Regions from separate parts of the Rhizobium sp. LARHSG275 genome, predicted to be linked through region 1. Evidence: riboswitches for the same ligand, from Rfam matches in the RefSeq annotation. Region 1 holds a riboswitch; each other region holds the start of a gene.
The links. Region 1 has a riboswitch for cobalamin ahead of fdhA (formaldehyde dehydrogenase, glutathione-independent). Riboswitches for the same ligand answer to the same signal wherever they lie in the genome.

Region 1 (4,265 bases):
CGCACGGTTGGAGCGGGCGGCACTCGCAAGGCGGCTTTCCATTGAAGACGGCGTTCGTTCGTTGGAAACCGTGCCTTGTCTTACCCCAAGCCGGGCATCCCGAAGGAGGGGCAAGAAGAGAGGCTTCATCCAGCGATAACGCTTTTCCGTTTGGGCGTCCGCCAGCATGAGCAGTTGCGCCTTCTCGTCGACGACGAAGGCCTGATCGTAGCCGAAGGCGGACATCGCGGTTTGGCTGATCGCACTTCCGGCCGCCGCCGTCAGAACCGCATCGAGGCTGGAGGAGCCTCCGGTCGACCGGGCGGCCGGATAAACGCGTGTGAGATAGCCGTTGCCGAACTGGCCGATAACATGCGCGACTTGATCGACCTGCTCCAGCAGGCGGGCATTTACAAGCTGGCGCTGTCGATCAAGAGCGGCAGCGTCGCTCTCGGTTCCCGCCCACAGTGCCGAAAGCACGACAAGACCGATAGCGCCAAGTCCGCTGACGGCAATCAGAAACAGAATTCTTCCCGAAGCGATCCAGGATTTCTGAAACGTGTTGGAGCTGGAAGGAAGAACGATGTGCAAGCCTGGACCCCTGTACACCACGACGCGGGCGTATTCGTCGACGCTAACAAAGAAGCGTTCACGTAGAATTAAAGGCTACGGCGCACTATAGGGCGAGATCGACTACGCCCCAAGGAGCTCCTGACGATGTTGCGCATATCCATACGGACTATATTGCGCGGAGCGCTGATGGCAGGCGGGATAGGTATCTTTTTGGCCGCCTCGCCGTTCGAGGTGGCTGCGCAAGATCGCATGCCGATGAGAATTGCCGTCGAAGGTGCGTTTCCGCCCTTCAACTATCTCGATGCAAATAACGAGCTTCAGGGCTTCGACATCGATATTGCCAATGCCCTGTGCGAGGTTGGCAAGTTCGAATGCCAATTCATCATCGAGAAGTGGGACGACATCATCCCCGATCTCGTTGCCGACAAATACGACGCGATCATCTCATCCATGTCGATGAGCCTTGAGCGGCGTCAAAAGGTTGCCTTCACTGAAAAATACTACAACAGCCCGTCGGTGTTCATCGCTCGGAAGGATTCGTCGATCAATGATGTCAGCCCCGCTGGCCTCAGCGGCAAGATCCTCGGGGTGACGTCGTCGACGGCGCAGGAATCCTACGCCAACCATCTCTATCCGGAGATGAAAAAGAAGGTCTTCCGGTCTTCGCCTGAATTGTACAAGGGGTTGTCGGACGGCAGCGTCGATATCATCCTGGAGGACAAACTCGCCATCTACGACTGGATCGCCAACACCAAGGCGGGAACCTGCTGCGAGTTCAAAGGACCGGATCTGGTCGACGTCACATACTTCGGCGAAGGTGCCGGCATCGCGCTGCGCCTGGACGACAAGGAGCGTCTGACGCGCCTGAACGAAGCCCTGAAGAGTATCAAGGCGGACGGGACATACGATATGATCAACGCAAAATATTTCCCGTTCAGCATCCAGTAATTCGTCAATCAAATTGTCATGTGGAAAATGCGGAATGGCCGGTTTACCGCCGACCATTCCTATTATGTAAAGCCCTCAGTCGTAACCGCTACGCGGCTTTCGCGACCTCACCGTGCGGATCGAGGACATATTTTGTCGCCGCTCCATGATCGAAGCTCTCATATCCGGCGGCGGCATCGTCGAGCGGGATGACCTTGGCGTTGACGATATCGGCAATGGGCAGTCGGTCGTGGAGGATCGCCTGCATGAGCTGACGATTGTATTTGATCACCGGTGTCTGGCCGGTGTGGAAGGACTGCGCCTTGGCCCATCCGAGGCCGAAGCGGAGCGAAAGATTGCCGTGTTTGGCGGCATTGTCGACGGCGCCCGGATCCTCGGTGACGTAGAGGCCGGGAATACCGATCGAACCCGCGGCGCGGGTAATCTCCATCATCTGATTGAGGACGATCGCAGGCTGTTCCCCGCCCGAGTGGCCGCGTGCCTCGAAGCCGACCGCATCGATGGCGCTGTCCACTTCGTTGGTGCCGACGACCTGTGCGATCATGTCGCCGAGACGGTCGCTCTTGGACAGGTCGATCGGTTCGAAGCCGACCTTCGCCGCATGCGCCAGACGATCTTTGTTGAAATCACCGATCATCACGACAGCCGCGCCGAGAATGCGAGCCGAGGCGGCAGCCGCAAGGCCGACCGGGCCGGCACCGGCGACGTAGACGGTCGAGCCGACTCCAACGCCTGCACGCACCGCGCCATGGAAGCCGGTGGGCAGAATGTCGGAGAGCATGGTGAGATCCCGGATCTTCGCCATTGCCTTGTCCCGATCGGGGATTTTCAGCAGGTTGAAATCTGCGTAGGGAATGGTGACGTAGCGCGCCTGTCCGCCGATCCAGCCGCCCATGTCGACATAACCGTAAGCACCCCCGGCGCGGGCGGGGTTTACCGTCAAGCAGACGCCGGTATCCTGGGACTTGCAGCAGCGGCAGCGGCCGCAGGCGACATTGAACGGCACCGAGACGATATCGCCGATGTCGAGCATCTCGACGTCGATGCCTTTCTCGATGATCTCGCCGGTGATTTCATGACCGAGGACCAGGCCCGGCATCGCCGTCGTGCGGCCGCGAACCATGTGCTGATCGGAGCCGCAGATATTGGTCGAGATCACCTTCAGGATGACGCCGTGTTCGATGCGGCGGCCGTCGGGCGCTTCCAGCTTCGGGTCGTCGATGTCGCGAACTTCCACCTTGCCTGGCCGGAGATAGACGACGCCTCTATTTTTGCTCATGGATTCCTCCCACTTGTTTGAATGCCTCGATCTGCAACCGATGCAGTCGATGGCAACTTCCCTCCGGCCTGCCTCCTCTGCAGCCCGGTGTCCAAAACACGCGGATACCGCCGCACCGGGCGATATTCGAATTTTCAAAACGGACAGATTGGATGCAGTAGAGGAGTGAACGCAACGGTTTTCGCCTGTCGTTCCGCTCGTGACCGTCTGCCGCAATCCGTCGATTTGCTGCGCAAGAGCTGGTTTCCGGCTCCAGAATCTCCTTCCGATCCATCTCGATATCTTTCCGGATGTCGATCCGGCGATTTCCTTGAGGATTTCAGTTCTTCTACCGCTGCGGGGCAGCGCCGGCATCGGGCCGGCTTGCCAATGGTCCATTTCGCCAGTTTGCGAGATAGCGCCTTGGACACCACAAACAAACCACGCCTGACGGAAAACAGCGATCAAGAAAACGACATGGGCGCAACTCAAAGACGACAGTCGGTAAAGTCGCAAAAGATCGCTGCGCAGGAGAAATAGTTGATCCCGCGAATACGGCGGTTTTCCGGTTCGTCCCGAAAGATTTAATCGTCTCCTAAAGACTTGAGGCGCGACGCGGTCGCCGGCTGCGGCTGACGTCGAGTGCCGTGTGCCAGAACACTGCGGCGAGGATGATCGCGCCGCCGAAAAAGGTGGCGACGGGCGGCTCTTCGGAAAATAGCAGCCAAACCCAGAAGGGCGTGAGCACGATTTCCATCGTGCCGATCAGCGCCGCCTCCGCCGGCGGCATCCGCTTCGCCCCGGCAAGGAAGAGCACCAGCGCGAGAGAGAAATTGGTCGCGCCGAAGGCGGCAAGAACGATCCAGTTGTGCAGGTCGAGCGAGCCGACCGAACCGAACGGAGCGAAGATGACGAGCGTCAAGAAGGCGCTGATCACGGTCGGCGGCAGGCTCGGCACGTCGGGACTGATGCGCGGGATGATGATGACCAGAGCGAAGGAAACGGTCATGCCGAGCGCCAGCAGGTCGCCGAGACCAGTCCCGCCGCCGATCGACGAGGCGACGATGACGGCGACGCCGAGGAAAGAGATGCCGCCAGCAATCAATGTCCGCCGGGCAACCCTCTCCTTGAGGATGACCCAGCCGAGCATGGCTGCGATAAACGGCGCGGTCGCATAGATCATCGTCACATTGGCGACGGTGGTCATGTAAAGCGCGCCGATGAAGCATCCCTGACTGAAGGTCTGGCATGCGATCATCGCAAGACTGGACGGATGGAAGACGGAACGCCATTGCTGCCGTGAAATACCCCCCTCGAGGAAAAGGCAGGGGATCAGCAGGAACAGGCCACCGAACAACGACCGCCAGGCGATCGCCGTCCATACGTCAGTGGTCAGGAGTCGCGAATAGACGCCGCTCGCGCTCCACGCAAATGTCGCGGCAATGATGAGAAGCACACCCTTCTCATGCTCGCTGCCTGCGAGGCGTCTGGCCGGATTTTCAATGGT
Region 2 (4,265 bases), on a different contig from region 1:
GCCGGTCGGTATATTTGTCGAAATATTCGCCGGAGGCATATTTCGAGTTTTCGAAGCCCTTGAAGCTCGTGCCGCGTTCGACCGCCAAAAGGTTCGAGGCGCGGACTGCGTGGTAGGTCACCGTATAGAAATAGATATTGGTGAAATCGATGCCTTCGTCGGAGCCGTAGAAGATGCGTTCGCGAGCGAGGTAACCGTGCAGGTTCATCTGACCGAGGCCGATCGCATGGCTCTCGTCATTGCCCTTCTCGATCGAAGGAACCGAAGAGATGTGGCTCATGTCGGAAACGGCCGTCAGCGCCCGGATCGAGGTTTCGATCGTCTTGCCGAAATCGGCGGAATCCATTGCCGCGGCAATATTCAGCGAGCCGAGATTGCAGGAAATATCCTTGCCGAGATGTTTGTAGGAGAGGTCGTCATGATATTCGCTAGCCTCGCTCACCTGCAGGATCTCCGAGCAGAGATTGCTCATAGAGATGCGCCCGGCGATCGGGTTCGTCCGGTTCACTGTGTCCTCGAACATGATGTAGGGATAGCCGCTCTCGAACTGAATTTCGGCAAGCACCTGGAAGAATTCGCGCGCCTTGATCTTCTTCTTGGAGATGCGGGCGTCGTCCGCCATCTCGCGGTACTTTTCCGTCACCGAAATCTCGGTGAACGGCACGCCATAGACGCGCTCCACGTCATACGGCGAGAACAGGTACATGTCTTCGTTGTTCCTCGCCAGTTCGAAGGTGATGTCGGGCACGACGACGCCGAGCGACAGCGTCTTGATGCGGATCTTCTCGTCGGCATTTTCGCGCTTGGTATCGAGGAAGCGCATGATATCGGGGTGGTGGGCGTTCAGATAGACGGCCCCCGCCCCCTGCCGCGCGCCGAGCTGGTTGGCATAGGAGAAACTGTCTTCGAGCAGCTTCATCACCGGGATGATGCCCGACGACTGGTTCTCGATATGTTTGATCGGCGCGCCGGCCTCGCGGATGTTCGTCAATGACAGCGCCACGCCGCCGCCACGCTTCGACAATTGCAGCGCCGAATTGATCGACCGGCCGATCGATTCCATATTGTCCTCGACGCGCAGCAGGAAGCAGGAAACCAGTTCGCCGCGCTGCTTCTTGCCGGCATTGAGGAAGGTCGGCGTCGCCGGCTGGAAGCGGCCGGAAATGATCTCCTCGACCATGTCGCGGGCAAGCCCCTCGTCGCCGCGCGCGAGCGCCAGCGCCACCATGCAGATGCGGTCTTCATAGCGCTCGAGATAACGCTTTCCGTCGAAGGTCTTCAGCGTATAGCTGGTGTAGTATTTGAAGGCGCCGAGGAAGGTCGGGAAACGGAACTTCTTGGCATAGGCCTGGTCGAACAGATCGCGCACGAAATTGAAGGAATACTGGTCGAGAACCTCCTGCTCGTAATAACCCTCGGTGACGAGGTAATCGAGCTTTTCCCGGAGGTTGTGAAAGAACACCGTGTTCTGGTTCACATGCTGCAGGAAATACTGCTTGGCAGCCAAACGATCCTTGTCGAGCTGGATCCGTCCCTCATCGTCATAGAGGTTCAGCATCGCGTTCAGCGCGTGATAGTCGAGCGTTTCCGCCGCTTTCAAAGGGCGTTCGCCGGCGGGATGAGCAAAAGTGTTATGCGGTTTTGCGCCCGCATCCCGCGTCAGAGTTGTTCCCGTGTCCAAAACCGTTCCATTCCGTGTTTGACGTTGGCGACATCCGCTTCCGTGCCCAGCAGCTCGAACCTGTAGAGGTAAGGCACCTGGCATTTCTGCGAGACCACGTCGCCGGCGAGCCCGTATGTCTCGCCGAAATTGCTGTTGCCCGCGGCAATCACGCCGCGGATGTGTCCTCGGTTTTCCGCATCGTTGAGGAAACGGATCACCTGCTTGGGAACGGCACCCTTGCCGCCGTCGCCGCTATAGGTCGGCACAACAAGCACGAAGGGTTCGCGGATATGGAACGCGTCAGCTGCGCCTGCCGGAATGCGCGTTGCGCGCAGTCCGAGCTTGGCGACGAACCGATGGGTGTTCTCGGATCGGCTGGAATAATAGACGATCAGCCCCATCGCTTTTCTCGATCAGGAGAGTGCGCTGATCATGTCGGGGCGGAAGCCCGCCCAATGCTGCTCGCCGGCGATGACGACAGGCGCCTGCATGTAGCCGAGGCTGCGGACGCGATCGAGCGCTTCGGCATCCTCAGAGATATCGACGATGTCATAATCGACACCCAGGCGGTCGAGGGCACGGTAGGTGGCGGTGCACTGGACGCAGGCAGGCTTGCTGTAGACGGTAATGGTCATGATATTCCTCGTGACGCGATTGGGACGCAGGACATCGATCGGAAATCTGCCGATATCCGTCGAAAAATCTCTGGTGATTTGAGCTATGCGGCCGTTTAGCCGCTGGGCGTGCTCCGCCCTCTACCTCGAGCGGGTGGCGGCCTGAACTGAGATACTGACATGACTTCACCCCGAAGTGGCTCAATGCGAAGGTTTCGGGGGCGGAGGCTCAGGCCTGCGAAACGTGATGCGGAGATTCCCCGCAGCCATGTAACGCGACCTTCCGGACACCCCGCCCGTGGACGTTTCGTTCGAGGCAGGTCTCCTGGCTCACGGGTCAAAGCACCCTGCCCCAGCCTTCCCGGAGCATCATGCTCCAGTGACCTGAAATCGGACAGTTGCTCGCCGCTTACAGTTGCGGGGGCAGCTCCGGCATTGCCGCGCCATGATGGCGAGGCGCACCGTATTCCCGTCTTAGCCGCCGATCCTCACGAATCGATGGAACCTCGAACACTAGATATAGTACGCCAATCCAAATTCGCGTCAACGGATGGTTTGTGCATTGCGTTACGACAGGTTTGAAATCGCTACGTTCCTGTGAAGAAGATGGATAACGAAAGCTTAAAGAAAGCAAGCTGTGGAGAAAGCCCTCACGATGAGAGCCGACCTATGGCCGGTCCCGCGATTTTCGATTCGAGACCTGGCTCGAATCGTCGATGGGACATCCCGCCGGTGACGAGCGCCGGAGGAGGAAGTCAGGAATGTTATATTTTTATCCGAAGCAGCCGCAGCGCGTTGATCGTCACCAGCACGGTGGCGCCGGTATCGGCGAGGATCGCCGGCCAGAGCCCGGTGATACCGGCGATCGTCGTCACCAGGAACACCGCCTTCAGCGCGAGTGCGATGGTGATATTCTGCAGGATGTTGCGCATCGTGCGTTTGGAAAGTTCGATCATCCGCGCCACGTCGCCGACGCGTCCGTGCAGCACGGCGGCATCCGCCGTCTCGAGCGCCACATCGGTGCCGCCGCCCATAGCAATGCCGATATCGGCAGCAGCCAGCGCCGGAGCATCGTTGATGCCGTCGCCGACCTTGGCGACGATGAAGCCCTGGTGCTTCAATTCGCCGACGACCCGCTGCTTGTCCTCAGGCATCATCTCGCCGCGCCAGTCGATGCCGAGCATGCCGGCAACGGCTGCCGCGGTCCGTTTGTTGTCGCCCGTCAACATCATCGCCTTGACGCCTGCTGATTTGAGGGCAGCGAGCCCGGCCTCGGCATCCTCGCGCGGCTCGTCGCGCATGGCGATCAAACCCGCCGCAACACCGTTGACGAGCAGCACCGACACGCTCTTGCCCTCGTCGTTCAGCGCCGCGATGCGTGCATCCTGTTCAGCACTGAGCGCCCCGCGCTCACAGGCGGCGGGCGGCGACAGCAGGTCCAGCGTCTCGCCGCCGACTTTGCCGCTGACGCCCTTGCCCGGCAGCGCTTCCAGCTCGAAGGCCGGCGGCACGGGAACGCCGTCTGACTTGGCGCGGTTGAGAATCGCCAGCGCCAGCGGATGGCTGGAACCCTGCTCCAGCACCGCCGCGCGCGACAGCACCTGCGCCTCGCTCAATCCGAAGGAGATGATATCGGTGACCTGAGGCCTGCCATCCGTCAGCGTGCCTGTCTTATCGAAGGCGACCATCGTCACCTTGCCGAGCGTTTCCAGCACCGCGCCGCCCTTCATCAACAGCCCGCGCCGCGCACCTGATGAAAGCGAGGCGGCAATTGCCGCCGGCGTCGAAATGACGAGTGCGCAGGGGCAGCCGATCAAGAGGATCGCAAGGCCCTTATAGACCCATTCGCCCCACGGGCCGGCAAACAGCAGCGGCGGAACGACCGCGACCAGTGCTGCAACCACGACCACGCCGGGCGTGTAATAGCGCGAAAACCGATCGATGAAGCGTTCGGTCGGCGCCTTCGATTCCTGCGCTTCCTCCACCAG
Region 3 (4,265 bases), on a different contig from region 1:
GATCGACAACATCCGCTATCTCCAGGACCGCCGTGAGGAGCTGCGCAACCAGACCGACGGCAATGACGACGCGCGCCGCGAGCTGACCGCCGCTCTCGACCGCAATGGCTGCAACAGCGAAAACGTCTATGCCCCGAGCGATCGCAGCGCCGACGAACCGGCTCCAAGCGTCGAGGAACAGGCGATGCGCACCGATACCTTCATTCCGCTCGGCGGTGGTGACGAGGTCGATCCGCGTTACGGCGTGCCGCGGGCCGAGATGCTATCTCCGGTCAGCACCATGTGCGTGCGCAGTTGCGACGGCGGCTTCTTCCCGATCAGCTCGAACGCCACATCGGTCGATTTCGGCCGCGACGCCCAGACCTGCGCCAAGATGTGCCCGGGCATCGAGACCGAACTGTTCTATCGTGACGTGACGAGCACCGAAGCCTCGAACATGATCTCGGTCGCAACGGGCACGCCCTACAGCGCCATGAAAAATGCCTTTGCCTACAAGAACCGCACGCCCGGGGAAAAGTCCTCCTGCGCCTGCAATCTCACCGCCTATTATGAGGAGATGCGCGGCAAGCAGGTGGTGAGCGAACCGCCGCAGCAGAGCTCCATCACCACCATCCGCACCAATCCCCCGGCGAAGGATGCCGCAGCTGCGCCGCAATCATCCGTTCCCGAGCGCCCCTACGATCCGACGCAGAACCGCGTCCGTCAGGTCGGCCCGCAGTTTCTGGCCGGCGATCAGGGCTCGATCGACCTCACCAATCCGGCAACGCCGGGCCCGCAACCACAACAACAGCAGTGATATCAATCAAGCCACCCAAACCGCGCGGCGGTTTTGGGACTACGACATGCATCTTCGATGCGACGCACTTTATTTAGGGCTCGCTTCGTCCCCATCCATCATGAAAGACGAGTTCCTCGAGCGGCAGCCGCTGCCGCCAGCCTTTGACGGAGAGTTCCGGCTCGTCATAGAGCCGATCGACGAAACCGGCACAGAGCCAGGCGACCACCTCGATATGCTCGGGTATGCCGAGAATGCTCTTCAGGTCGCCTTCATGAAAGATGCTGACCCAGCCGACGCCGACCCCTTCCGCCCGCGCGGCAAGCCAGAGGTTCTGGATGGCGCAGACTGTGGAATAGCTATCCATCCTCGGATTGTGCGTACGCCCCAGCACCACGCTGCCGCCGCGGGTGGGATCGCAGGTCACGCAGATCCCGAGCGGCGCCTCCGTAATGCCTTCGAGCTTAAGCGAACGATATGCCTGCCGCCGTTCGCCTTCGAACATCAGCGCCGCCTCCTCGTTGGCGCTGGCAAAGGCATCCCGGACGCGCGCCCGCACAGTCGGGCTTTTCACCAGAATGAAATTCCACGGCTGCATGAAACCAACCGACGGCGCGTGATGGGCGGCCGTCAACAGACGCTCCACGACATCGTCTGGCAAGGGATCGGGCAGGAACTGGCTGCGAACGTCGCGCCGCGTCATGATCGCATGATAGACGGCCTCGCGTTCGGCCAAGGAAAAACCGGACGCCGCCGAAAGGGCATCCTCATCAAAGGGTCGCATCGTCAAATCCCCAACAACGCAACCGCCCCGCCGTCCGCGCGGATCGGTCTATCTAGCCAGGCCGGTCTTCTGACTGGGCGTCATCCGTCTGCCGCAGCCTTCCCGGCAAGAAGCCAGTGGCGTGATAAGCGGCAAACGTCGGCCTTACAGCGTTGGGCACGTTCCGGCTTTGCACCGGATTCCCGATTCTCCCGCCTTACCGGCGGGCACCTGACGGCGCATCTATTTCAGGAAAGCGCGGCGGCGGCAAGGCGGCCCGCACGCCGCCGACACGCTGCATTGGCCTTCGGCGATGTCGATGACGCCGACAGCAGCCAGGCAACCGCGATCAATGCCGTTGCCCAGCGTATCTCCATTCCTCCACCGTCCAGCGCGATACGGCAGTACCCGCCGGTTGGCTGGGCTTGGCGCCGGCAGGCGCCAGGGTGAAACGACCCGCATGTACCCAGCACCCCATTCTACTTTATGATTTATTCACACATCAAATACACACTGCGTTTGCGCGTTTTGGGTTGCTATCAGGACATGGGCATGAGGGCTCGTGATGTGACCGTCGGCGTCGATGCCCGTATTGATACGCCAGTCGGGAACATGTCCGACTGAGCCGCAATTCTAGGCCGCCGCGGAATGTTCCAATTTTTGAAAACGATGCCTCTGACCGCCAAGCTGGCGGCGATTATCGTTGCCGTGAACCTCTGCGGCATTTCCGCTTTCGCCACCTATACCTGGATGTACGAAACCCGGGCCTTGATCGATGGCGCCAAGGCGAACTGGTCCAAGGATGCCGAGCAATTTGCATCTCTGGCGGCGGGCGGCGTCAAATGGGGGAAGGCGAACGCCGTTCGAGAGGCTTATTCGCTCTATCGCGACGACCCCTCGCTCGATCTCGTGCAGTTTGCCGCATTCAACGCCGAACCTGCCGCCGTCGATACTTGGGCGCGCGATGGCGTCGATGGTTTGCCGGCACCAGCCGATCTGGCAAAGAGCCTCAGCGCGAAACCGGAAAAGACGACCATCGATGACGGTAGAATATCTGCCGGCGTCGTGACGATCATCGCGCCGCTCCCGCTGGATAAGTCGGGCAAGGCCACCGGTTACGTCGTCACGAACTGGTCCGTCGAAAAAATCGCTTCCGAAGTCAGGCAGAAAGTTCTCATTTCGCTGCTTACGCAGTCCGCGATCACCGCCATGGCCGTCGTTGCTTTCCTTCTCGCCATGCGCAGCCTCGTCGGTCGGCCCATCAGGGTGATCAGCGAACGAATCAGCGCGTTGCAGAAAGGCGATCTGGTCTCTCCCGTCACCTACAGGGAAAATGGCGACGAGATCGGCTTTCTGGCGCGCGCATTGGAAGTTTTCCGTCACGAGGCGATTGCGAAGGTCGAGAGAGAGCAGGCCGCGGCCGAGCAGAGCGCTTCGCTCGACGCCGAACGGGCGCGCAACGCATTGTTGACGGAAGATGCCAGCAATACCCAGCGGCTGGTCATGAACGCTCTCGCAAATGCATTGGAAGGGCTCGCCGCCGGTGATTTCTCGATACATCTGGCCGATGTCGGTCCAGAATTCGATAAATTGCGGCAGGATTTCAACAACATGGTCGATGCGGTCGCGGCCGCTCTGACAGAGATCAAGACCGCTTCCGTGGCGGTTGAAACCGGCTCCAGCGAGCTGGCGAACTCCGCGGATCAACTCGCCAGGCGGACCGAGCAACAGGCAGCAGCATTGGAACAGACCGCTGCGGCACTGGATGAGGTGACCACCACGGTCAGAACATCGTCGCAACGGGCTGAAAATGCCGGGCAGTTGGTCGAGGAGACAAAGCGGAGCGCTCATGTCTCGGCGACGGTGGTGCGCGATGCAATCGGCGCGATGGACCGGATTCAAACCTCATCGAGCCAGATCGGCCGCATTATCGGCGTCATCGACGAAATCGCCTTCCAGACGAACCTGCTGGCGCTGAACGCCGGTGTCGAGGCGGCGCGCGCCGGCGAGGCCGGCAAGGGTTTTGCGGTCGTCGCGCAGGAAGTGCGTGAACTCGCTCAGCGGTCGGCAAATGCCGCAAAGGAAATCAAGAACCTGATCAACGTATCCGGCCAGGAAGTTGCCGCGGGCGTCGGGCTGGTGAACGAAACCGGTGACGCCCTGCTGAAGATCGAGGAGCAGATCAACCGCATCAGCGATAGCATCGCTTCCATCGTCCAATCCTATCGCGAACAGGCGACGGGCTTGCAGGAAATCAACAGCGCAATCAACCAGATGGATCAGACGACACAGCAGAACGCGGCAATGGTCGAGGAAACCAACGCGGCTTGCCACGAACTGCTGTCGCAAGGACGCCTGCTGCAGGACTCGGCCGGCAGGTTCGTGGTCGGTGGGTCTACCGCCAGCCAGCCCAAACCCGTTCAAGCCGCCCGCCAAGCTCGTCCCGAGCCCAGAGCCTTCACGCAGCGTCATGCAGGCAATGCCGCCGTTGCCGCTGCTCCCGGTGCCTGGGAGGAGTTCTGACGTCGTCTGCATCCGATAAGCCTTAGATCTCAGCAACCTATAACCAGGAAGGAAACGCCTATGAAGAAAATCGTGCCCGCATTTCTTTTGGCCTGCACCGCATTTGCCATGCCCGTGGACGTATCCATGGCACAGGATGCCAAGCTTGCCCCGATCTCCGACTACGTGACAAGCGATGTAAAGCCCTGGCTTAACGACCCCGCC

Region 2: linked by a shared signal. The riboswitch ahead of nrdH (glutaredoxin-like protein NrdH) and the one ahead of fdhA (formaldehyde dehydrogenase, glutathione-independent) in region 1 are both predicted to bind cobalamin.
Region 3: linked by a shared signal. The riboswitch ahead of bluB (5,6-dimethylbenzimidazole synthase) and the one ahead of fdhA (formaldehyde dehydrogenase, glutathione-independent) in region 1 are both predicted to bind cobalamin.

The regions. Positions count from the first base shown of each region.
Region 1 covers NZ_JBIXJN010000006.1:218,258-222,522, forward strand. Annotated here, with positions in the region: gene ACIPSK_RS09840 (EAL domain-containing protein) at 1-591, opposite strand, end outside; gene ACIPSK_RS09845 (transporter substrate-binding domain-containing protein) at 697-1,500, shown strand; gene fdhA (formaldehyde dehydrogenase, glutathione-independent) at 1,589-2,779, opposite strand; cobalamin riboswitch at 2,999-3,199, opposite strand; gene ACIPSK_RS09855 (EamA family transporter) at 3,354-4,265, opposite strand, start outside.
Region 2 covers NZ_JBIXJN010000039.1:6,922-11,186, forward strand. Annotated here, with positions in the region: gene nrdE (class 1b ribonucleoside-diphosphate reductase subunit alpha) at 1-1,681, opposite strand, end outside; gene nrdI (class Ib ribonucleoside-diphosphate reductase assembly flavoprotein NrdI) at 1,660-2,064, opposite strand; gene nrdH (glutaredoxin-like protein NrdH) at 2,077-2,298, opposite strand; cobalamin riboswitch at 2,576-2,801, opposite strand; gene ACIPSK_RS31945 (heavy metal translocating P-type ATPase) at 3,042-4,265, opposite strand, start outside.
Region 3 covers NZ_JBIXJN010000007.1:8,434-12,698, forward strand. Annotated here, with positions in the region: gene ACIPSK_RS10455 (DUF2865 domain-containing protein) at 1-796, shown strand, start outside; gene bluB (5,6-dimethylbenzimidazole synthase) at 870-1,559, opposite strand; cobalamin riboswitch at 1,602-1,788, opposite strand; gene ACIPSK_RS10465 (methyl-accepting chemotaxis protein) at 2,187-4,061, shown strand; gene ACIPSK_RS10470 (hypothetical protein) at 4,122-4,265, shown strand, end outside.